DNA from 2 places in the Superficieibacter sp. HKU1 genome. Region 2 is predicted to be linked to the other one. Evidence: predicted binding sites of a transcription regulator. Region 2 holds the regulator's gene; the other holds the start of a gene.
The links. The regulator Fur, encoded in region 2, represses iron uptake genes when iron is present. The targets are predictions, from matches to a motif close to ATAATAATGAGAACNACTATCAA.
Positions count from the first base shown of each region.

Region 1: the regulator Fur is predicted to act here: its motif matches at 9,722-9,744, upstream of exbB (tol-pal system-associated acyl-CoA thioesterase).

Region 1 covers NZ_CP119754.1:3,982,245-3,992,978, reverse strand. The annotation lists gene ftsP (cell division protein FtsP) at 1-39, shown strand, start outside; gene P0H77_RS18960 (YgiQ family radical SAM protein) at 182-2,353, shown strand; gene P0H77_RS18955 (DUF3828 domain-containing protein) at 2,412-3,491, opposite strand; gene P0H77_RS18950 (hypothetical protein) at 3,488-3,790, opposite strand; gene P0H77_RS18945 (carboxypeptidase-like regulatory domain-containing protein) at 3,941-4,393, shown strand; gene dkgA (2,5-didehydrogluconate reductase DkgA) at 4,378-5,205, opposite strand; gene yqhD (alcohol dehydrogenase) at 5,307-6,470, opposite strand; gene P0H77_RS18930 (AraC family transcriptional regulator) at 6,644-7,543, shown strand; gene yghB (DedA family general envelope maintenance protein YghB) at 7,576-8,235, opposite strand; gene metC (cystathionine beta-lyase) at 8,368-9,555, opposite strand; gene exbB (tol-pal system-associated acyl-CoA thioesterase) at 9,806-10,540, shown strand; gene exbD (TonB system transport protein ExbD) at 10,547-10,734, shown strand, end outside.
Region 2 covers NZ_CP119754.1:1,553,999-1,564,732, forward strand. The annotation lists gene glnS (glutamine--tRNA ligase) at 1-1,466, shown strand, start outside; gene chiP (chitoporin) at 2,025-3,431, shown strand; gene P0H77_RS07495 (helix-turn-helix domain-containing protein) at 3,479-4,090, opposite strand; gene fur (ferric iron uptake transcriptional regulator) at 4,247-4,699, opposite strand; gene fldA (flavodoxin FldA) at 4,988-5,518, opposite strand; gene ybfE (LexA regulated protein) at 5,669-5,962, opposite strand; gene ybfF (esterase) at 6,092-6,862, opposite strand; gene seqA (replication initiation negative regulator SeqA) at 7,044-7,586, shown strand; gene pgm (phosphoglucomutase (alpha-D-glucose-1,6-bisphosphate-dependent)) at 7,611-9,251, shown strand; gene potE (putrescine-ornithine antiporter) at 9,540-10,734, opposite strand, start outside.

The DNA.
Region 1 (10,734 bases), 2.4 Mb from region 2:
GGATCGATAGGGCAGTTACTGGTGAATCCGGCACCGTAACGTTTTTTTTAAGAGCCTGTCTGTAGCAGGCTCTGGTTCAACAAGGCATCTACGCACTATTATTGCAAAAATCTCCCTTCATTTGTCGGTGGTATTCGGCATATAATCCACGCCCTTTGATTATTTTTTCCCCGGAAGCATTATGAGCGCAATATCCCTGATCCAGCCGGATCGTGACCTCTTCTCCTGGCCGCCGTACTGGGCGGCCTGCTTTGGCCCCGCGCCGTTTTTGCCGATGTCGCGCGAAGAGATGGATCAACTTGGCTGGGATAGCTGCGACATTATTCTCGTTACCGGCGACGCGTATGTCGATCACCCGAGCTTTGGCATGGCGATCTGCGGGCGGATGCTGGAGGCGCAGGGTTTCCGGGTGGGGATCATCGCCCAGCCGGACTGGAACAGCAAAGACGACTTTATGCGCCTCGGCAAGCCGAATATTTTCTTCGGCGTGACGGCGGGCAATATGGACTCGATGATCAACCGCTATACCGCGGATCGCAAGCTGCGCCACGACGATGCCTATACGCCAGATAACGTGGCGGGCAAGCGCCCTGATCGCGCAACGCTCGCCTACACCCAGCGCTGTAAAGAGGCATGGAAAGATGTGCCGGTTATTCTCGGCGGCATTGAGGCGAGCCTCAGGCGCACCGCGCACTATGACTACTGGTCTGATACCGTGCGCCGCTCGGTGCTGGTGGATGCCAAAGCCGACATGCTGATCTTCGGCAACGGCGAGCGTCCGCTGGTGGAAGTGGCGCATCGTCTGGCGATGGGCGAGCCGATTAGCCAGATCCGCGATGTACGCAATACCGCGATTATCGTTAAAGAAGCGCTGCCGGGCTGGAGCGGCGTGGATTCCACTCGTCTCGACACGCCGGGGAAGATTGACCCGATCCCGCATCCGTATGGTGACGATCTGCCGTGCGCGGAAAACAAACCGGTTGCGCCGAAAAAGCAGGAAGCGAAAACCGTCACCGTGCAGCCGCCGCGTCCGAAGCCGTGGGAGAAAACCTACGTCCTGCTGCCTTCCTTCGAGAAAGTGAAGGGCGACAAAGTGCTGTATGCCCACGCCTCGCGCATTCTTCACCATGAGACCAACCCAGGCTGCGCGCGGGCGCTGATGCAGAAACACAGCGACCGTTACATCTGGATCAACCCGCCCGCCATTCCGCTCTCAACGGAAGAGATGGACAGCGTATTTGCCCTGCCGTACCAGCGCGTGCCGCATCCGGCATACGGCACCAGCCGCATTCCGGCGTATGAGATGATCCGCTTCTCAATTAACATTATGCGCGGCTGTTTTGGCGGCTGCTCGTTCTGCTCGATCACCGAGCATGAAGGGCGCATTATCCAGAGCCGTTCGGAAGATTCGATCATCAATGAGATCGAGGCGATCCGCGATTCTGTACCCGGGTTTACCGGGGTGATTTCCGATCTCGGCGGGCCGACGGCCAATATGTATATGCTGCGCTGTACCTCGCCGCGCGCGGAACAGACCTGCCGTCGACTGTCATGCGTGTATCCGGAAATCTGTCCGCATATGGATACCAATCACCAGCCGACGATCGATCTTTACCGTCGCGCCCGCGACCTGAAAGGCGTGAAGAAAATCCTGATCGCCTCCGGTGTGCGTTACGATCTGGCCGTGGCGGATCCACGCTATATCAAAGAGCTGGCGACGCATCACGTGGGTGGCTACCTGAAGATCGCGCCGGAGCATACGGAAGCGGGTCCATTATCGAAGATGATGAAGCCGGGAATGGGCAGCTACGATCGCTTTAAGGAACTGTTTGATACCTATTCGAAGCAGGCGGGTAAAGAGCAGTATCTGATCCCCTATTTCATCTCCGCGCATCCGGGAACGGAGGATGAGGATATGGTCAATCTGGCGCTGTGGCTGAAGCGCCACCGCTTCCGTCTGGATCAGGTGCAGAACTTCTATCCGTCGCCGCTGGCGAACTCAACGACCATGTATTACACCGGCAAAAACCCGCTGGGTAAGATTGACTATAAGAGTGAAGATGTGGTGGTGCCGAAAGGCGATAAACAGCGGCGGTTGCATAAGGCGCTGCTGCGTTATCACGATCCGGCTAACTGGCCGCTGATCCGTCAGGCGCTGGAAGCGATGGGTAAAAAGCATCTGATCGGTGGACGCCGCGAATGTCTGGTGCCTGCGCCGACCCTTGAGGAGATGCGCGAAGCACGGCGGCAGAACCGCAATAGCCGTCCGGCGCTGACTAAGCATACGCCGGTGGCGCATCAGCGACAGGGGCTGGCGGCAAATAAGAAACGCGTGAAATCGGCGGGACGTTAAAGGGGTGTCCCGGCAGCGTTTCTGCCGGGACAATGTGATCATGTTGGCGGATTGCGTCTCACTCTCCCCAAATTCTCTGGCGGGTAATGGCCTGCATTTGCTTAAGCAGGCTGCCGCTTTCAGGATCAATGAAATCCTCAATCTCCCACCGGTTATCAACGCGACGCAGCATTAACTGTTGCTCTTTATGTTCCACCGATGCGGCGTCTTTAAGAGAAAAAAGAACCTCTATTCTGGCAAAATTGTCATATTGTTCAACAATGTGGATCGCTTCCACATCATTAAGCTGCGATTCAACACAATGACAAATGGGATTATTGTAGAGATAAAACCTATCAACGCTCATCTCTTCCGTTAATCGATCGGGCCGGACAAAAGCCTGTTGATTATCGCTATTGACCGCCAGACGATATTCTCTTGCAAAGGGTCTGGTCCACGACCAGGGCCAGGGGCGCGTGGCTGTTCTGGCAAGGATCCCTTTCTGGGCAGCCCACTCTTCGCGGCTATAAAAGGACGCCTGATAATACTCTTCTACCGCCTGCCGATACTGCTGCGATACGGCCCAAGTCCACGGCCAGGAATAATCATTCAGATGATTGAAAAGCGCATAAACAAAATCCTCCGGCTGCGCTTTTTGGAGCGATGCCAGTTTTGCGAGCATGCTCTGATTCGCCCTGTTGATATTCTGATAAACACCGCCATATTTGCCGCGAATATCATCAATTAACCAGCGGTCATTTTCCGCGACTAGCATGAGCGTCTGCGTCACACGCTCATCACTGTCCGCAAAAGGGCGAAAACGTACGACGGCATTCACATGCGTTTCATCGACGGGCTTTATCGCCACGCTTTCCAGTACCAGATTCTCATAATCCTGGCATTCACATAAGGGATCGCTATCCGGCCAGTTTGCATCGCCTCGTAAAGTTAGCTGGTGGTTAAGCGCCACGGCATTTTGCATACGCGTGGAAATAATCGCTTTTTCACCGATATTGCCAAAGTAAGGAGGGGGCGATGCAGAATCCTGACCGTAAGCCTGATAAAGCTGCCTGACGGTTTGCTCCGGCGAGAGAGGCGGCGTTTGCGCCAGTACACAGGCGCTGAAAATGAGGCACAGCAAGAGAAGGAGAGGTCTCATTGTGTTTTCTTCCCGGCCTTGAGTTTCACGGCTTCCGCTTGCCATTGCTGGCTGTTACGGTCGCGAACCAGCGTTAATCCCAGCAGTCGTTGGGCATCGACGCGTGCTTTATTAAGTGATAGCTGCATCAGAACATGAACGCGCCCGCCGTTGAGCGGCGTGGAATCGAGCATTTCACCGGCGATAAAGTCTTTATCCTGACAGCGGCAAAGCAGATTAGTGTTGAGCCACGGACTTACGCCGCCAGGCGTGAGCTCCTGATTAAGCAGTAAATCTCTGCGTAGCCGCCAGTTTTTCACGCGCCATTCCTTGTCGTTAAGATCCTGTGCGCTAGCGTAACCATGGGACCGGGCGGAGGGGAATGAATGATTTCTGAAAAGCGCACGACTCATTGACTTAACAACTGAAACGGTAGTCAATAAAGAGGGATTAATGACGCGAGAAAAAGGATGCAAAAACGATTTTGTCTGGGCCTTGTGTTAGTCGCCCTGCTGCAAAGCGGGTGCGTAACGCACTATCAATCTCAGCCGAGGGTGGAAGGTCAACTGCTGGATAGTCGCGGACAGCCGCTGGCGGGGGCGAGCGTGACGTATTCGAGCAATGCCGGAGAGACAAGCGCCGTGTCTGACAACAACGGACGTTTTTCATTTCCTGCGAAGCATAAATGGGTTTTTTTCCTGCCATTAGGGCCGATGGACTGGGTACATCGTGCGGGGCTGCACTTTCAGACGGCAACGCAGCAGTATGACTATCTTGCCGCAGGCCGATTAGGCAATGCGCATGAGCTGGACGGGGTGGAAATTGGCGTTATCTGCCAGTTGCCGGCGGCGAGTGAAACGCCGCCGGAAGTGTGTCATCGGGTTGATATCAATAAGGTGACGGGCAATCAGCCGCCGAACTGATCCGGATCCGGTCCCAGACGTTTACCCTGATCCAGTTTAGCGATTTCGCCCAGCTCGTCTTTGTCGAGACGGAAGTCCCAGACGTTGAAGTTCTCCACGATACGTGATGGCGTGACCGATTTCGGGATCACCACCAGGCCGTTATCAAGGTGCCAGCGGATCACGATCTGCGCCGGGGTCTTGCCGTATTTATCGGCAAGCTGACGGATCACTTTCTGATCGAATACGCCGTCGCCGCCCTGGGCCAGCGGGCTCCAGGACTCGGTCTGGATTTTGTGCGTGGCGTTCCACGCATGAAGCTGGCGCTGCTGGAGCAGCGGATGCAGTTCGATCTGGTTGATCACCGGCGTAACGCCCGTTTCATCAATCAGCCGTTGCAGATGGTTGATCTGAAAGTTGCAGACGCCGATGCTTTTTACCAGCCCCTGTTTTTGCAGATCGATCATCCCTTCCCACGCCTGGACATAGCGATCGATAGCCGGAACCGGCCAGTGCATCAGGTACAGATCCACATGATCGAGCTGTAGCTTGTCGAGACTTTCCTGCAAGGCTTCGGCAGGACGCTTCTGATCGTCATTCCACAGTTTCGTGGTAACGAAAATTTCATCACGTGGAACGCCCGCGCTCTGTAACGCTTTCCCTACACCGTCTTCATTTTTGTACGCGGCAGCGGTATCAATTGAGCGATAGCCCACTTCCAGCGCTTTATGAATGGCCTGGACTACCTCGTCATTGCCTGCTTTCCACACGCCGAGACCCAGTTGTGGCATTACGTTGCCGTCCTGAAGTTTGATTACGCCTGGATGTGTCATGCATTCCTCCTTATTGGAAACTCGCCGGAGCGATCCCGGCGAAGTTGTGTGCATTAAGTCTGGACGAAAAAGTCAAAAACGAAAGTCGGAAGACAAAATGCTTAGCGCGCCGCTTCGTAAATACGACGGCTCACGTCGAGAGTAATATCGCCGTGTTCGCCCAGCGCGGTCATGCCGTGCTCTTCCAGTTTTGCCAGCAGTGCGGGGATGCTGCTGCCGTCCAGACCGTAGCCGGAAAGGCGGGTCGGCACGCCGAGCTGCTCGAAGAAGTTGCGGGTGGCGGCGATAGCGGCATCAATGCGCTCGTCTTCGCTGCCGTCGGTGATGTTCCAGACGCGCTCGGCATATTGCAGCAGCTTGCCGCGTTTGGCGTCGCGTTTTTCATTCCACAGCGCAGGCAGAACGACCGCCAGGGTTTGCGCGTGATCGAGGCCGTGCATCGCGGTTAGCTCATGGCCGAGCATATGGGTGGCCCAGTCCTGCGGCACGCCTGCGCCAATCAGACCGTTCAGCGCCTGGGTCGCCGCCCACATCACGTTAGCGCGCACGTCGTAGTTTTCCGGCTCCTGAAGCGCTTTCGGGCCATCTTCCACCAGCGTCAGCAGAATGCCTTCGGCAAAGCGGTCCTGAATTTTCGCGTTCACCGGATAGGTGATGTACTGCTCAACGGTATGCACAAAGGCATCAACGACGCCGTTGGCGACCTGACGCGGCGGCAGGGTATAGGTGTAAACCGGATCGAGTACCGCGAAGACCGGCTGAACGAACGGCGAATGGAATGCCTGTTTGTCGCCGGTAGTTTTACGGGAAATGACCGCGCCTTTATTGGACTCGGAACCGGTAGCCGGCAGGGTCAGTACGGAGCCCATTGGAATCGCGCTGCGAATATCGCTGCCGCTGGTTTGCAGAATGTGCCACGGATCGACACCGTCCGCGTAGTGTGCGGCAGCGGCGATGAATTTCGTGCCGTCAAGCACGGAACCGCCGCCGACCGCCAGCAAAAAGGTAATGTTCTCGTCGCGGGCGATTTTCACCGCGTTCATCAGCGTTTCGTAAGACGGGTTAGGCTCAATACCACCGAATTCACGCACGTCCAGCCCGGCCAGCGCGCTGTGAACCTGGTCGAGTACGCCGGTTTTTTTAACGCTGCCGCCGCCGTAGGTGATGAGGACGCGGGCATCAGATGGGATTTGATCGCGCAGGTCGGCAATCGCGCCGTTACCAAACAGAATGCGGGTGGGGGTATGCAGAGTAAAATTATTCATTGCTCGTTCCCTTAAGTAGGTAAAAAAACTAAGGCTTTCATTGTGGTCTTGTGATAGCGAGCTCTCAATGCATATTCCTGCCGTTCTCTTGCCCATTTCTCCATAGTGCTGGAGAAAGGCGTTAAATACGGGCAGACTAAACGGGTGAAATTGCGCCCCGGAGGTGACCGATTATGAACCGTCAGGAAATCTGTCAGCAGCTTACCGAAAAAATTAACCTGCTCAGAGATAACGAAAAATCGCTCAGCGCGCTGCTGCCGGACGTACGTCTGCTCTACGGTACGCAGCCCGGCACCCGCACGCCGGTGATGTACCAGCCGGGGATCGTATTTCTCTTTTCCGGCCATAAAATTGGCTATATCAATGAACGCGTATTTCGTTATGACGCCAATGAATATCTGCTGCTCACCGTCCCGCTGCCATTTGAATGCGAGACGTACGCTACGCCGGACATCCCGCTGGCCGGGATCCGCCTGAACGTTGATATATTACAGTTGCAGGAACTGCTGATGGACATTGGCGAGGACGAACGCTTCCAGCCGGGCGAGTCGGCCAGCGGGATCAACTCATCGGTGTTGACGGATGAGATCCTGTGCGCCGCCGAGCGGCTGCTGGACGTGATGGAGCGTCCGCTGGATGCGCGTATTCTTGGCAGGCAGATAATCCGCGAAATTCTCTATCACGTGTTAACCGGCCCGCGCGGCGGGGCGCTGCTGGCGCTGGTCAGCCGTCAGACCCATTTCAGCCTGATTAGCCGGGTCTTAAAACGCATTGAAAGCCATTACACCGAGAGTCTGAGCGTCGATCAGCTGGCCGCCGAAGCGAATATGAGCGTCTCGGCGTTTCACCATAACTTCAAGTCGGTAACCAGCACCTCGCCGTTGCAATATCTGAAGTCGTACCGGCTGCATAAAGCGCGGATGCTGATGATCCATGACGGCATGAAGGCCAGTGCGGCGGCGATGCGGGTGGGCTATGAAAGCGCCTCGCAGTTCAGCCGCGAATTTAAACGCTATTTTGGCATGACGCCGGGAGAAGATGCGGCGCGGATCCGAATGATTCAGGGGATGTAGCCGGGCAGGTTCAGCCGCCCGGCGCGGGAGCGTCAGGCGTTACAGTATTTCTTTTTCACAACGAGGATAATGGTCCCCAGCAAGCCGGCGACCAGCAGGAAAATCGGCAGGATCATCAGAAAGGTCATCACCTGGTCCTCATGACGCTTCACAAACGGGATCATGCTTAGCGCATAGCCAAAACCGGTGACAACCAGCACCCATAGCAGGCCGCTCAACCAGTTAAAGAACTGAAAGCGACGGTTTGACAGACCGGAGATACCCGCCATCGTGGGCAGTAATGTTCTTATAAATGCCAGAAAGCGTCCGGCCAGCAGGGCCAGCAGGCCGTGGCGGTCGAACATGCAGGTGGCCCGCTGGTGATATTTATCAGGAAGCTGAGCCAGCCAGCCTTTTACCACGCGAGTGTTTCCCAGCCAGCGGCCCTGCGCGTAGCTTAGCCAGCAGCCAAGGCTTGCCGCCGTGGTCAGGATGGCAATGGTGGGAACAAAGCCCATTACGTCTCTGGCGATCAGCGCCCCGGCCAGCAGCAGCAGGCTGTCACCGGGTAAGAAAGAGGCGGGCAGCAGACCGTTTTCCAGAAACAAGGTGGCAAACATGACCAGATAGACGACACCAATAATGTGCGGATTCGCCAGGGCAGCAAAATCATGCTGCCAGAGCGCGGCGACGATATTATGAATAACAGCCATGAACTTTCCCGTAAAACAGCATCTATTCGACGATTCTATCCCTTATTGGTCCGGACGTTGTTGATCCCGGACGCAGCCTTGCAGACTTTTCCACTGTTGAGTTGCGAAAAGATGTGCATCCCGGCGCTATTATTACACGATCCGCATGAACCCCGCTGCTAAATCCGCAAGAAGATCGTCAACATTTTCCAGACCAATATGGACGCGGATAAGCGTGCCGTCAAAATCCACTTCGCCGTCGGGTCGAATAGCAGCGATATGCTCAGGTTGACTGGCGAGGATCAGCGATTCATAGCCACCCCAGGAATAGGCCATGCTGAATAACGTAAAGTTGTCGAGATACTCCGCCAGCTCCCGATCGTTCAGCCTTTTTCTAAGAACAAACGAGAACAGTCCGCTGCTGCCGGTGAAATCGCGCTTCCAGAACTCATGGCCTTTGCTGCCAGGCAGGGCGGGGTGATTGACCTGCGCCACCTGCGGGTGAATGGCAAGCCACTCGGCAATTTTCAGACTGCTTTCATGGTGCTGGCGCAGGCGCACGCCGAGGGTACGCAGGCCGCGGCTGGTCATATAGGCGGTGTCCGCATCGACCATTTGCCCCATCAGATAGGCGTTTTCGCGCAGTTGATCCCAACAGCGGGCATTGGCAACGGCAGTTCCTACCATGGCATCAGAATGGCCAATTAAATATTTGGTGCCCGCCTGGATGGAGATATCAATACCGAAATCGAGCGCCTTAAACAGAATGCCCGCCGCCCAGGTGTTGTCGATCATAATGACGGCATTCGGTGCCACGCGTCTGACCGCTTCGACGATAGCCGGAACGTCATGGACTTCCATGGTGATGGAGCCGGGGGATTCCAGAAACACGACTTTGGTATTGGGCTGCACGCTATCGGCAATCTGTGCGCCAATCAGCGGATCAAACCAGCTCGTCGTGACGCCCAGCTTGCCGAGGATTTTAGTGGCAAAATCCTGGGTCGGTTCATAGGCGGTATTGGTGATAAGAATATGGTCGCCCTGTTCAACAAAGGCGAGAATGGTATTAGCAACCGCCGCCGCGCCGCACGGAAACAGCGCGCACCCCGCGCCGCCTTCCAGTTCACACATCGCTTCCTGCAGCGAAAAATGGGTGAGCGTCCCGCGACGGCCATAGAAAAGTTCGCCTTTCGCCCGGTTGCGGGTGGCGTGTTTTTTCGCTTCCACAGTCTCAAATACCAGCGATGAGGCGCGCTGGATCACGCTGTTTACCGAACCCTGCGTATATTTTTTGCTGCGCCCCGCATTCACCAGGGCGGTATCAATATGCTTCTCTGCCATGTCGCTCAGCCTGTTTTTATCCATCTGGACGTCTAAATTAACACGATTACCGTATTATGCATCCGCCTGGCGGCATATTCAGAATAAAAATTTCCCTTAATTCAACAGACCACTTTTTTACTGCGTAAGCGCAAGGAAAATGAGCGGAATTTACGGCAATATGTAAATACTAATGAGAACTACTATCAATTCGACGTTGTTTTGATATTATTATGCTCAGATTTTGTGACTTGTGTCCTGGAGATTGAGAGTGGGTAATAATTTGATGCAGACGGATCTCTCCGTTCTGGGTATGTATCAACATGCCGACATCGTGGTTAAAATTGTGATGATTGGCCTGATCCTGGCATCGGTCGTCACCTGGGCTATTTTCTTCAGCAAAAGCGCGGAAATGCTGGCGCACAAGCGTCGTATCAAGCGTGAGCAGCAGCAGCTCGCTGAAGCCCGCTCTCTGGATCAGGCCAGCGAAATCGCCGCCTCCTTCCATAGCAGAAGTCTGAGCACTCGTCTGCTTTATGAAGCACAGAACGAGCTGGAACTTTCCGCAGGTTCATCCGATAACGAAGGCATTAAAGAGCGTACCGGATTCCGTCTGGAACGCCGCGTAGCGGCGTTTGGCCGTCATATGGGGCGCGGTAATGGCTATCTGGCTACTATCGGTGCGATCTCTCCGTTCGTCGGCCTGTTTGGTACGGTGTGGGGGATTATGAACAGCTTTATCGGCATCGCCCAGACCCAGACCACTAACCTGGCGGTAGTGGCACCGGGTATCGCGGAAGCGCTGCTGGCGACGGCAATCGGCCTGGTCGCGGCAATCCCGGCGGTGGTGATCTACAACATCTTCGCCCGCATGATCGGCAGCTATAAAGCGACGCTCGGCGATGTTGCCGCGCAGATCCTGCTGCTGCAGAGCCGCGACCTCGATCTGGATGCCAGCAACGCTGCGCAGCCGGTTCGTTCTACCCAGAAACTCCGTTTAGGTTAATGCAGCATGGCTTTGCATCTTAATGAAAATCTGGATGATAACGGCGAAATGCATGATATCAACGTCACGCCGTTTATCGACGTGATGTTGGTTCTGCTGATCATCTTCATGGTAGCGGCTCCGCTGGCTACCGTTGATGTGAAGGTGAATTTACCGGCATCGTCCAGTCAGCCGCAGCCACGTCCGGAAAAACC
Region 2 (10,734 bases):
ACACCAACCCGGCGAAAGAAGACATCGAATACGTTGAGTCGATTAAAAACGACGTACAGTGGTTGGGTTTTCACTGGTCGGGCGATATTCGCTACTCCTCAAACTATTTTGACCAGCTGCACCAGTATGCGATCGAGCTGATTAATAAAGGTCTGGCGTACGTTGATGAACTCTCGCCTGATGAAATCCGTGAGTACCGCGGCACGCTGAAAGCACCGGGCAAAAACAGCCCGTATCGCGATCGCAGCGTGGAAGAGAACCTGGCGCTGTTTGAAAAAATGCGCAGCGGTGGTTTTGAGGAAGGTAAAGCCTGCCTGCGTGCCAAAATCGATATGGCATCCCCCTTTATCGTGATGCGCGATCCGGTTATTTATCGCATTAAATTTGCCGATCACCACCAGACCGGCAGCAAGTGGTGCATCTACCCGATGTACGACTTCACCCACTGCATCAGCGATGCGCTGGAAGGTATTACCCACTCGTTGTGTACGCTGGAATTCCAGGACAACCGTCGCCTGTATGATTGGGTGCTGGACAACATCACCATTCCGGTTCACCCGCGGCAGTACGAATTTTCGCGCCTGAATCTGGAATATACCGTGATGTCGAAGCGTAAGCTGAACCTGCTGGTTACTGACAAGCACGTAGAGGGCTGGGACGATCCGCGTATGCCGACCATCTCTGGCCTGCGTCGCCGCGGCTACACTGCAGCGTCTATCCGTGAATTCTGCAAGCGCATCGGCGTGACCAAGCAGGACAACACCATTGAAATGGCCTCGCTGGAATCCTGCATTCGCGAAGATCTCAACGAGAACGCACCGCGCGCCATGGCCGTTATCGATCCGGTTAAACTGGTCATCGAAAACTACCCGCAGGGTGAGAGCGAAATGGTCACCATGCCAAACCATCCGAACAAGCCGGAAATGGGCAGCCGTGACGTGCCGTTCAGCGGTGAGATCTGGATCGATCGCGCAGATTTCCGCGAAGAGGCCAACAAGCAGTACAAGCGCCTGGTGCTGGGTAAAGAAGTGCGCCTGCGTAATGCGTATGTGATCAAAGCTGAGCACGTGGAAAAAGACGCGGACGGAAACATTACGACCATCTTCTGTTCTTACGATGCCGACACGCTGAGCAAAGATCCGGCTGATGGCCGTAAGGTAAAAGGGGTTATTCACTGGGTAAGCGCCACCCACGCGCTGCCGGTTGAAATTCGCCTGTATGACCGTTTATTCAGCGTACCAAACCCAGGTGCGGCGGACGATTTCCTGACGGTAATTAACCCGGAGTCACTGGTTATCAAACAGGGATTTGCCGAGCCATCACTGAAAGCGGCTGAAGCAGGAAAGGCGTATCAGTTCGAACGCGAAGGTTATTTCTGCCTTGATAGCCGCTACGCAACCGCAGACAAGCTGGTGTTTAACCGCACCGTGGGGCTGCGCGATACGTGGGCTAAGATCGGCGAGTGATCGGCGGTTAAGATGGCTGGCGACCGTGTCAGCCTCGGTGATGTCGTTTTGCCGGGTGGCGGCTTCGCCTTACCCGGCCTGGCAATATCAATGGATTATTGCAACCCGCAGGCCTGTGCAAGCGCAGCGCCGCCAGGCATCAATCCTCGGTATCACGTTTGTCAGCAGTCTGAACGCCGCGCTCTGCGGCGTTTTTTTATTTTCACTCTCAATAAAATAATCACCTCGCTAAATATATTCGCGTTGCGAATTAATGCTTACAGCCCCTTTCATCCGGTTACTCTCATCATCAATAATATCAGCGCTAATTCGCTGTTTAATCAGGATTAGCGCCGCTGTGCTGCTCTCATTTTTGCCCCTGAAATTGTTACAAAGTACGATTAATTATGTGCGCTTCGTCATACTCCTGCATTTTCCCCGCTAAAAAGGATTGATAATTCGCGTCGCGAAAAATATTCTGGCTTGCAGTAATCAGTCACTTTTATAGCTGGCTACTTTTTAATTTTATTTTTATCGCCGTATTAGTCGGCGTTTTTAAAAGTCAAAGAGGATCACCCCATGCGTACGTTCAGTGGCAAACGTAGTACGCTGGCGCTGGCTATTGCCGGCGTCACAGCAATGTCTGGTTTGATGGCTTCCCCGCAGGCCAGAGCCGAAGGATTTTTCGACGATTCAACCCTCACAGGCGGTATCTATTACTGGCAGCGTGAACGTGACCGTAAAGATGTCACTGATGATGACAAGTACAAAGTTAACCTTTCTCATGCCACCTGGAACGCAAATCTTGATTTCCAGTCCGGCTATGCCGCCGACATGTTTGGCCTTGATATTGCTGCCTTTACGGCGATTGAAATGGCTGAAAATGGCGACAGCGCGCACCCGAACGAAATTGCCTTTTCTAAAAGCAACAAAGCCTATGATGAAGACTGGTCCGGCGATAAAAGCGGCATAAGTCTGTATAAAGCAGCGGCAAAATTCAAATATGGACCCGCCTGGGCGCGTGCCGGCTATATTCAGCCAACCGGGCAAACTTTGCTGGCCCCGCACTGGAGCTTTATGCCGGGAACCTATCAGGGCGCTGAGGCCGGTGCGAATTTCGACTACGGTGATGCGGGCGCGTTGAGCTTCTCATATATGTGGACCAACGAATACAAATCGCCCTGGCACATCGAAATGGATCATTTTTACCAAAACGATCAGAAGACCCATGTCGATTACCTGCACTCCATTGGCGCTAAGTACGATTTCAAAAATAAACTGGTGCTCGAAGCCGCTTTTGGTCAGGCAGAAGGTTACATCGATCAATACTTTGCGAAAGCCAGCTATCAATTCGATGTGGCTGGTGCACCATTAACCACCAGCTATCAATTCTATGGCGCTCGCGACAAAGTTGACGATCGTGGCAGCAACGATATTTACGATGGCACTGCCTGGCTACAGGCACTGACGTTCGGCTATAAAGCGGCAGAGGTCGTCGATCTGCGTCTGGAAGGCACGTGGGTTAAAGCGGATGGCCAGCAAGGGTATTTCCTGCAACGTATGACGCCAACCTACGCTTCCTCAAACGGACGTCTTGATATCTGGTGGGATAACCGTTCTGACTTTAACGCCAATGGCGAAAAGGCCGTTTTCTTTGGCGCAATGTATGATTTGAAAAACTGGGATCTGCCAGGCTGGAACGTCGGCGCTTCGTATGTGTATGCCTGGGATGCGAAACCATCAACCTGGCAGCTCAACCCGGACGCTTATTATGACAAAGACAGAACCATTGAAGAGTCTTCATACAGTCTGGATGCGGTTTATACCCTTCAGGATGGCCGGGCGAAAGGAACGATGTTTAAACTTCACTTCACCGAGTATGACAACCACTCTGACATCCCGAGTTACGGTGGCGGATACGGCAACATCTTCCAGGATGAGCGCGATGTGAAATTTATGGTTATCGCGCCATTTACTATCTTCTGATGCAGACAGCCGTCTTCCAACCCGGCCGCGCAAGCGAGCCGGGTTTTTTAACGAATATCAGGAAGATAGTTGATTCGAATAAGCTTGCCTTTATTAATTTCAATCGCGTTTTGCTGGCGCAAAAAGGCCATTGATTTCATGACGATACTCCGCGATAAGTTCGTCGACTTAACCACGAAATCGGCCACATTCGTACCGGCGCGGATCGTTGGTTCAAGCCGATCAAGAAGCAAAATTGCCCCCTGGACCGTCACCAGACTATTGTAACCAAACAGCCATTCTTCCCGCTGGTATTGCCACGTAATCTGCGTCAGCAAGAGGGTATACATCTGCTGGTGGGCCTGCTGCTGCGCAATCTGAGTAAAGAAAGCATCATGGCTGACCAGTTGATAGTCACAATCACTCTCTGCGCGAATGGTGACAAACTGTTGCGCCGTACCGGGCAGGATCAGACCGACGATGCCGGGAGCCTGTGAGCGGGTCATCAGCAGCTCATCACGGCGGCGCAACAGCGAATAATCACCGTAATAGATCAAACAAATCTTATCTGTCTGAAAGGTCAGGTGGTTGTAACGCGGTAAACGACGTTTGTTAGCGCCATCATCGAAAATAGTCAGAATATGGGCAAGCGCCTTCTGGTGGGGGGCGTATTGCGGCATGACGCGATCCTTGTCAACTTCATGGTCTACAGGCGTAACGCCTGAAAGCGGGCATACTAGCCAACCGCAGATATAAAAAGTATTGATGAAATCTGAATATACGGGCAGGGCGGGGAATAAAAAAAAGCCAGCCGGGGAGGCTGGCTTGTGATGCGGTTACTTGCTCACGCCTTCATGGGCGTTATCGTCTTCACGGCAGTCGCCTTCAGCGCAATGACCATACAGATAAAGGCTATGGTTAGTGAGACGAATACCGTGTTTAGCGGCTATCTCACGCTGACGGGACTCAATTGAGTCATCGCTGAACTCAATCACTTTGCCGCAGTCGAGGCAAATCAGGTGATCGTGGTGATGCTGCTGGGTCAGTTCGAAAACGGACTTTCCGCCCTCAAAATTGTGGCGGGTAACAATGCCAGCATCGTCAAACTGGTTCAGAACGCGGTAGACGGTGGCGAGGCCAATCTCTTCGCCCATGTCAATGAGGCGTTTGTATAAATCTTCCGCGCTGACATGATGATTGTCAGGTCCCTGAAGCACTTCCAGGATTTTCAACCGGGGAAGCGTGACTTTCAGGCCTGCTTTCTTTAATGCGGTATTATTGTCAGTCATGCGGAATCTGTCCTGTTGCTATAAGATTCACTCCCCACAGGGAAGTATTTACAGAGAGTGCATCGCTCATAATGCCTCTCATTATAGAACTGCCATGCCTGATTGAAAACTGCAAGTATCAGACAAAGTTAGCGTTTAAAGCGAGGGCGGCCCGTAAAACGGTGCTGACCTCGTTAAATCAGTGGCTATTGTACAGATGTGTACTGAAAAGTTAAAAAATTGTAGCAATTATTTTGATTGCTTATATCTATCAGTATGACGCCACCGGAAGGTCGCGTCATATCAGCATCAGGCGTTGATGATATCGCTCAGGTGCAGTTCGTCAGAGATCTGCTTCACCCACTGCTCTACGCGCTCTGCGGTCAGTTCAGGCTGACGGTCTTCGTCAATGGCCAGGCCGACAAAGTGATCGTCATCAACCAGGCCTTTTGACGCTTCAAAGTGATAACCTGCCGTTGGCCAGTGACCCACAATCGTTGCGCCGCGCGGTTCAATGATATCGCGAATGGTGCCTAACGCATCACAGAAGTACTCGGCATAATCTTCCTGATCGCCGCAGCCAAACAGTGCTACCAGCTTACCGTTGAAGTCTACCTCTTCCAGGGTCGGAAAGAAGTCGTCCCAGTCACATTGTGCTTCACCGTAGTACCAGGTAGGGATGCCCAGCAGCAGAATATCGTAGCCCGCGAGATCTTCTTTGCTGCTTTTGGCAATGTCATGCACATCGGCGACATCCTTACCTAGCTGCTTTTGAATCATCTTCGCGATATTTTCGGTGTTGCCGGTATCGCTGCCGAAAAAGATGCCTGTGATTGCCATGAGTAAAATAACCTCTTGATACTTATTGATATGGTGGTGACGTATTGCACACGGATAAGGGCAATCATAGCAGAACAGAGAAGTACGCGGAAATAGCAATCACGTCCGACTGCACTCTCTGCTACATGAAAAGGGATTTAAGGCGCTTTTTCAGACAATGTCCTGCCCGTGCAACAGCGCAAGCTGGCTCAGCAGGATCTCTTCAATAAGCTCGCTGCGGCTGATTTGCCGCGCCTCCGCCAGCTCGTTCAGGGCATCAACCGCGTCAGCGTTCAGCTTCAGTTCCACACGCTTCAGGCCGCGTACTTTATCGCGTTTCAACTGATTGCGCTTGTTGATACGTAGCTGTTCATCACGCGCAAGGGGATTGGTTTTGGGTCTTCCCGGGCGACGCTCATTCGCGAACAGATCTATTGTCGTACGGTCCGTTTGTTCTTTTGCCATGATTAAGAGTGACTTCGGGGAAACAAGCAGCCGGGCCATTGCCCGGTTGGGTAGCGCGCCATCATACATTAGTGCAGGAAGCACGCCAACGCCCGCGGGCAATCTGGCGTGCGGACGTTGGATTTTTAATCAGGCGCGGTCGCCCAGATAGCGACGGATTGCGCGCAACACCGCCTCCGGTTTTTCCGCATGCACCCAGTGGCCCGCTCCGGCAATCACATGCGCCTTCGCCTGCGGAAATTGTGCCAGCAGCGGCTCACGGTACGCCTCGCTGACATATGGAGAATTGCCGCCGGGAATAAACAGCGCCGGCTGATCCCACGCCGGGACCGTCTCCCAGCCAACAATGTGCGGATATTGCTCCCACAGCACCGGCACATTAAAACGCCATTCACCGTCGACAAAGGATTTCAGCAAAAACTGGATCACGCCTTCTTCACTCAGGTGTTCACGCATCACCGCAGCCGCCTGTTGCCGGGTGGTGCTGCCCGCATCGGTGACGGCATTAATCGCGGCAAAGATTTCATCGTGGCGACGCACGGCGTAATCGACCGGGGCAATATCAATGGCGACAAGCCCGTCAATCCGCTCTGCCGCCAGCGCGGTCAGGGCCATGACCGCCTTACCGCCCATGGAGTGACCGATAAAAGTGGCTTTCTCAATCCCGTGTTCATCCAGCGTATCCACAAGATCCTGCGCCATCGCGGAATAAGTCATCTCCGGATCGCGGGGCGAGAGACCATGGTTACGCATGTCTACCTGGAGGATGTCGTAATCGCTGACCAGATCGCGGGCAAGAATGCCCAGATTATCGAGGCTGCCGAACAGTCCGTGAACCAGTACGATCGGTGAAGCGTCAGACGATTGTTGTGCAGATTGCGTGCGGGTATTTAATTTCATAGCAAAGATCTTTTTTTCGCTCTGGCAGGTTAAGGTATTATGGTGAACATTCTGCCGCGGGGCTGCAAGCTTTCAGAAGTTTCCGGACTTTTGCGGTCATCCAGGCTTGACGCTATCCGCAGTTGAGATTTGCCCTTATAATCTCAATAACTTGTACTCAAAAATATCGTACTGGATCAAGATGAAAACGATCGAAGTTGATGATGAGCTCTATCGCTATATTGCCAGCCACACCCAGCACATTGGTGAGAGCGCGTCCGACATTTTACGGCGCATACTGAAATTTTCTGCCGCATCACAGCCTGTCACGCCGGTAAATAAAGCGGTGAGTGCACCCGCCCCGGTGGTTGAAAAAAAACCGGTTAACACCCCTAAAGATAACGTCCGCGCGATGCGTGAGCTACTGTTGTCTGATGAATATGCCGAACAGCGCAAGGCGGTAAACCGCTTCATGCTGATCCTGTCTACACTTTATTCACTGGATAACACGGCGTTTGCCGAAGCCACCGAGTCACTGCACGGGCGTACCCGCGTGTACTTTGCGGCTGACGAGCAAACGCTGTTACAAAGCGGTAATCAGACTAAACCGAAACAGGTGCCGGATACCCCCTACTGGGTGATTACTAATACCAATACCGGCCGTAAATGCGGCATGATTGAACATATCATGCAATCAATGCAGTTCCCGGCGGAACTGATTGAGAAGGTTTGCGGCACTATTTAACCCTTGCATCAAAAGGATCAGGCAATGGCAGTTCACAATCGTGCGGGGCAGCCTGCACAACAACGTGATTTGATCAACGTCGCGCAGCTGACGTCTCAGTATTATGTCCTGAAACCGGAAGCGGGCAACCCGGAACACGCCGTGAAGTTCGGCACTTCCGGCCACCGCGGTAGCGCAGCTCGTCAAAGCTTTAATGAACCTCACATTCTGGCAATTGCGCAGGCGATTGCCGAAGAGCGTGCGAAAAACGGCATTACCGGTCCTTGCTACGTTGGCAAAGATACCCACGCGCTGTCGGAACCGGCATTTATTTCCGTTGTGGAAGTGCTTGCGGCGAACGGCGTGGACATGATTGTCCAGGAAAACAACGGCTTTACGCCGACGCCTGCGGTTTCAAACGCTATTCTGGTGCACAACAAAAAAGGCGGCGCACAGGCTGACGGCATTGTCATTACGCCGTCGCACAACCCACCGGAAGATGGCGGTATCAAATATAACCCGCCAAACGGTGGCCCGGCCGATACTAACGTCACTAAAGTCGTGGAAGATCGTGCTAACGCGCTGCTGGCTGATGGTCTGAAAGGCGTCAAGCGCCTGGCACTGAATGACGCGCTGGCCTCCGGTCACGTCAAAGAGCAGGATCTGGTGCAGCCGTTCATCGAAGGGCTGGCTGAAATCGTCGATATGGCGGCAATCCAGAAAGCGGGCCTGACGTTGGGTGTCGATCCGCTGGGGGGGTCCGGCATTGAATACTGGAAACGCATCGCTGACTATTACAAGCTCAACCTGACCATCGTAAACGATCATGTCGACCAGACGTTCCGCTTTATGCATCTGGATAAAGACGAAGTGATCCGCATGGACTGCTCTTCTGAATCCGCGATGGCAGGGCTGCTGGCGCTACGGGATAAATTCGATCTGGCGTTTGCTAACGACCCGGATTATGACCGCCACGGTATTGTGACCCCGGCCGGTCTGATGAATCCGAATCACTATCTGGCGGTGGCGATCAACTACCTGTTCCAGCATCGCCCCCAGTGGGGCAAAGACGTTGCGGTGGGTAAAACCCTCGTTTCATCAGCAATGATTGACCGCGTGGTAAACGATCTGGGCCGTAAGCTGGTGGAAGTGCCGGTTGGCTTCAAATGGTTTGTTGACGGTCTGTTCGACGGCAGCTTCGGCTTCGGTGGTGAAGAGAGCGCAGGGGCTTCGTTCCTGCGTTTCGACGGCACTCCGTGGTCAACAGACAAAGACGGCATCATTATGTGCCTGCTGGCGGCAGAAATTACCGCCGTTACCGGGAAAAACCCGCAGCAGCATTATGACGAACTGGCGGCACGCTTTGGTGCGCCAAGCTACAACCGTCTGGGCGCGAGCGCCACGTCAGCACAGAAAGCCGCGCTGTCTAAACTCTCTCCGGAGATGGTCAGCGCCGACACTCTGGCAGGCGATCCTATCACCGCGCGTTTAACCGCGGCACCGGGCAATGGCGCAGCGATTGGTGGGCTGAAGGTGATGACCGACAACGGCTGGTTCGCCGCCCGTCCGTCAGGTACCGAAGACGCATACAAAATCTACTGTGAAAGCTTCCTGGGTGAAGAACACCGTAAGCGCATTGAAAAAGAAGCCGTAGAGATTGTCAGCGAAGTGCTGAAGAACGCCTGAGAGTAGTATTTACCGTAACGCCTCCTTCGGGAGGCGTTTTGCGTTATGGCAACCGTCCGTGGATATCGGGAACCATTCAGACGGCGTACAAACGTTTTACTGTAGAATAATGCCTGGCGGCGCTTCGCTTGCACAGGCCTGCGGGTTGCATATAAGTTGTTAATATTGTTGATTTTCGTAGGCCGGGTAAGGCGAAGCCGCCACCCGGCAAAACGACGCATACACTCGCAAAACCAGGTTTTTCACCAACCGTAAAGGCTCCCGCAGGAGCCTTTCCTCTTTATCCCCTTACCCGTGCTTATTCTTCAGTTCAAACCTCGGCGACACCAGCCCGTACAGCGTCCAGCCCATAAAGGTGACCATCGCGCCGTACAGCATCGCTTCCTCCCCCGAGGAGTAGAGCGCGTAAAAGCTATACACCGCGCCGATAAATGCCACCACGTTTGCCGCCTTTGCCTTGCGCGGATCGACTTTCGCGACCTTCTGAATGATCACCAGCGCCGCCATCGACAGGATATACGGGATGATATTGGTCACCACCGCCAGATTGACCAGCACATTAAACTGACTGTTCAGCGACGGGCTGATGGTCATCAGCGAAAGCCCACTCTGGAAGATGACAATTGCCAGCATCCCCTGAACCGGCGCGTCGGCCTTGCTCAGGCGCGAGAAAATTTTCGGGAAATAGCCTTCGTCAGCGGACGATTTAAACACCTGGGCGATGGTAAACTGCCAGCCGAGCAGGGAGCCGCAGCAGGACATCACCATCAGCCCCATGATGATTTTACCGACGCCAGGCGTAAACATCTGCGCAAACGCCACGCCGAACGGGGCGGTGGAGTGGGCGAGATCCATATTCGGTACAATTCCGGCAATCACGTTGGTCGAAACGATATAAATCACCGCCGCGCCAAGCGTACCGCCGAGCACGGCAATGGGCACGTTTCGCTCCGGATTTTCCACCACGTCGGTATTCGCACAGGCCGACTCCAGGCCGAGAAATGCCCACAGCGTCATGGCGATGGAAGAACCCACCGCGCTAAAGAACGGCACGTTATGCGGATTCCACGACGCCGCGTACAGTGACGGGCTGAACCAGAACCAGCCAATCAGGCACAACCCCACCACCGGGATGATCACCCCCCAGACGGTGATGCTACTGATCTGCCCGGTGATGCGCGCGCCGCCGAAATTGGCTACCGTACAAATCCACAGCACGCCGATGGTCGTGAGACCAATCTGCACCGGGCTGAGGGATAATCCCAGCAGCTCAGTACCGTAACCTACCGCCGAAATGGCAATCGCAACGTTGGCAATCAGCAGCGACACGCCGTAGGTGTAGTTAGCCATAAAGTTGCCGGACTTGCCGAAGGCATACTCGGCATAGCCGCCCATCCCGCCGGATTTACGGCTGAACATCCCGCATTTGGCGAAGGCCCACGCCAGTGCCATGGAGCCGACGGCGGTAACCAGCCAGGAGATA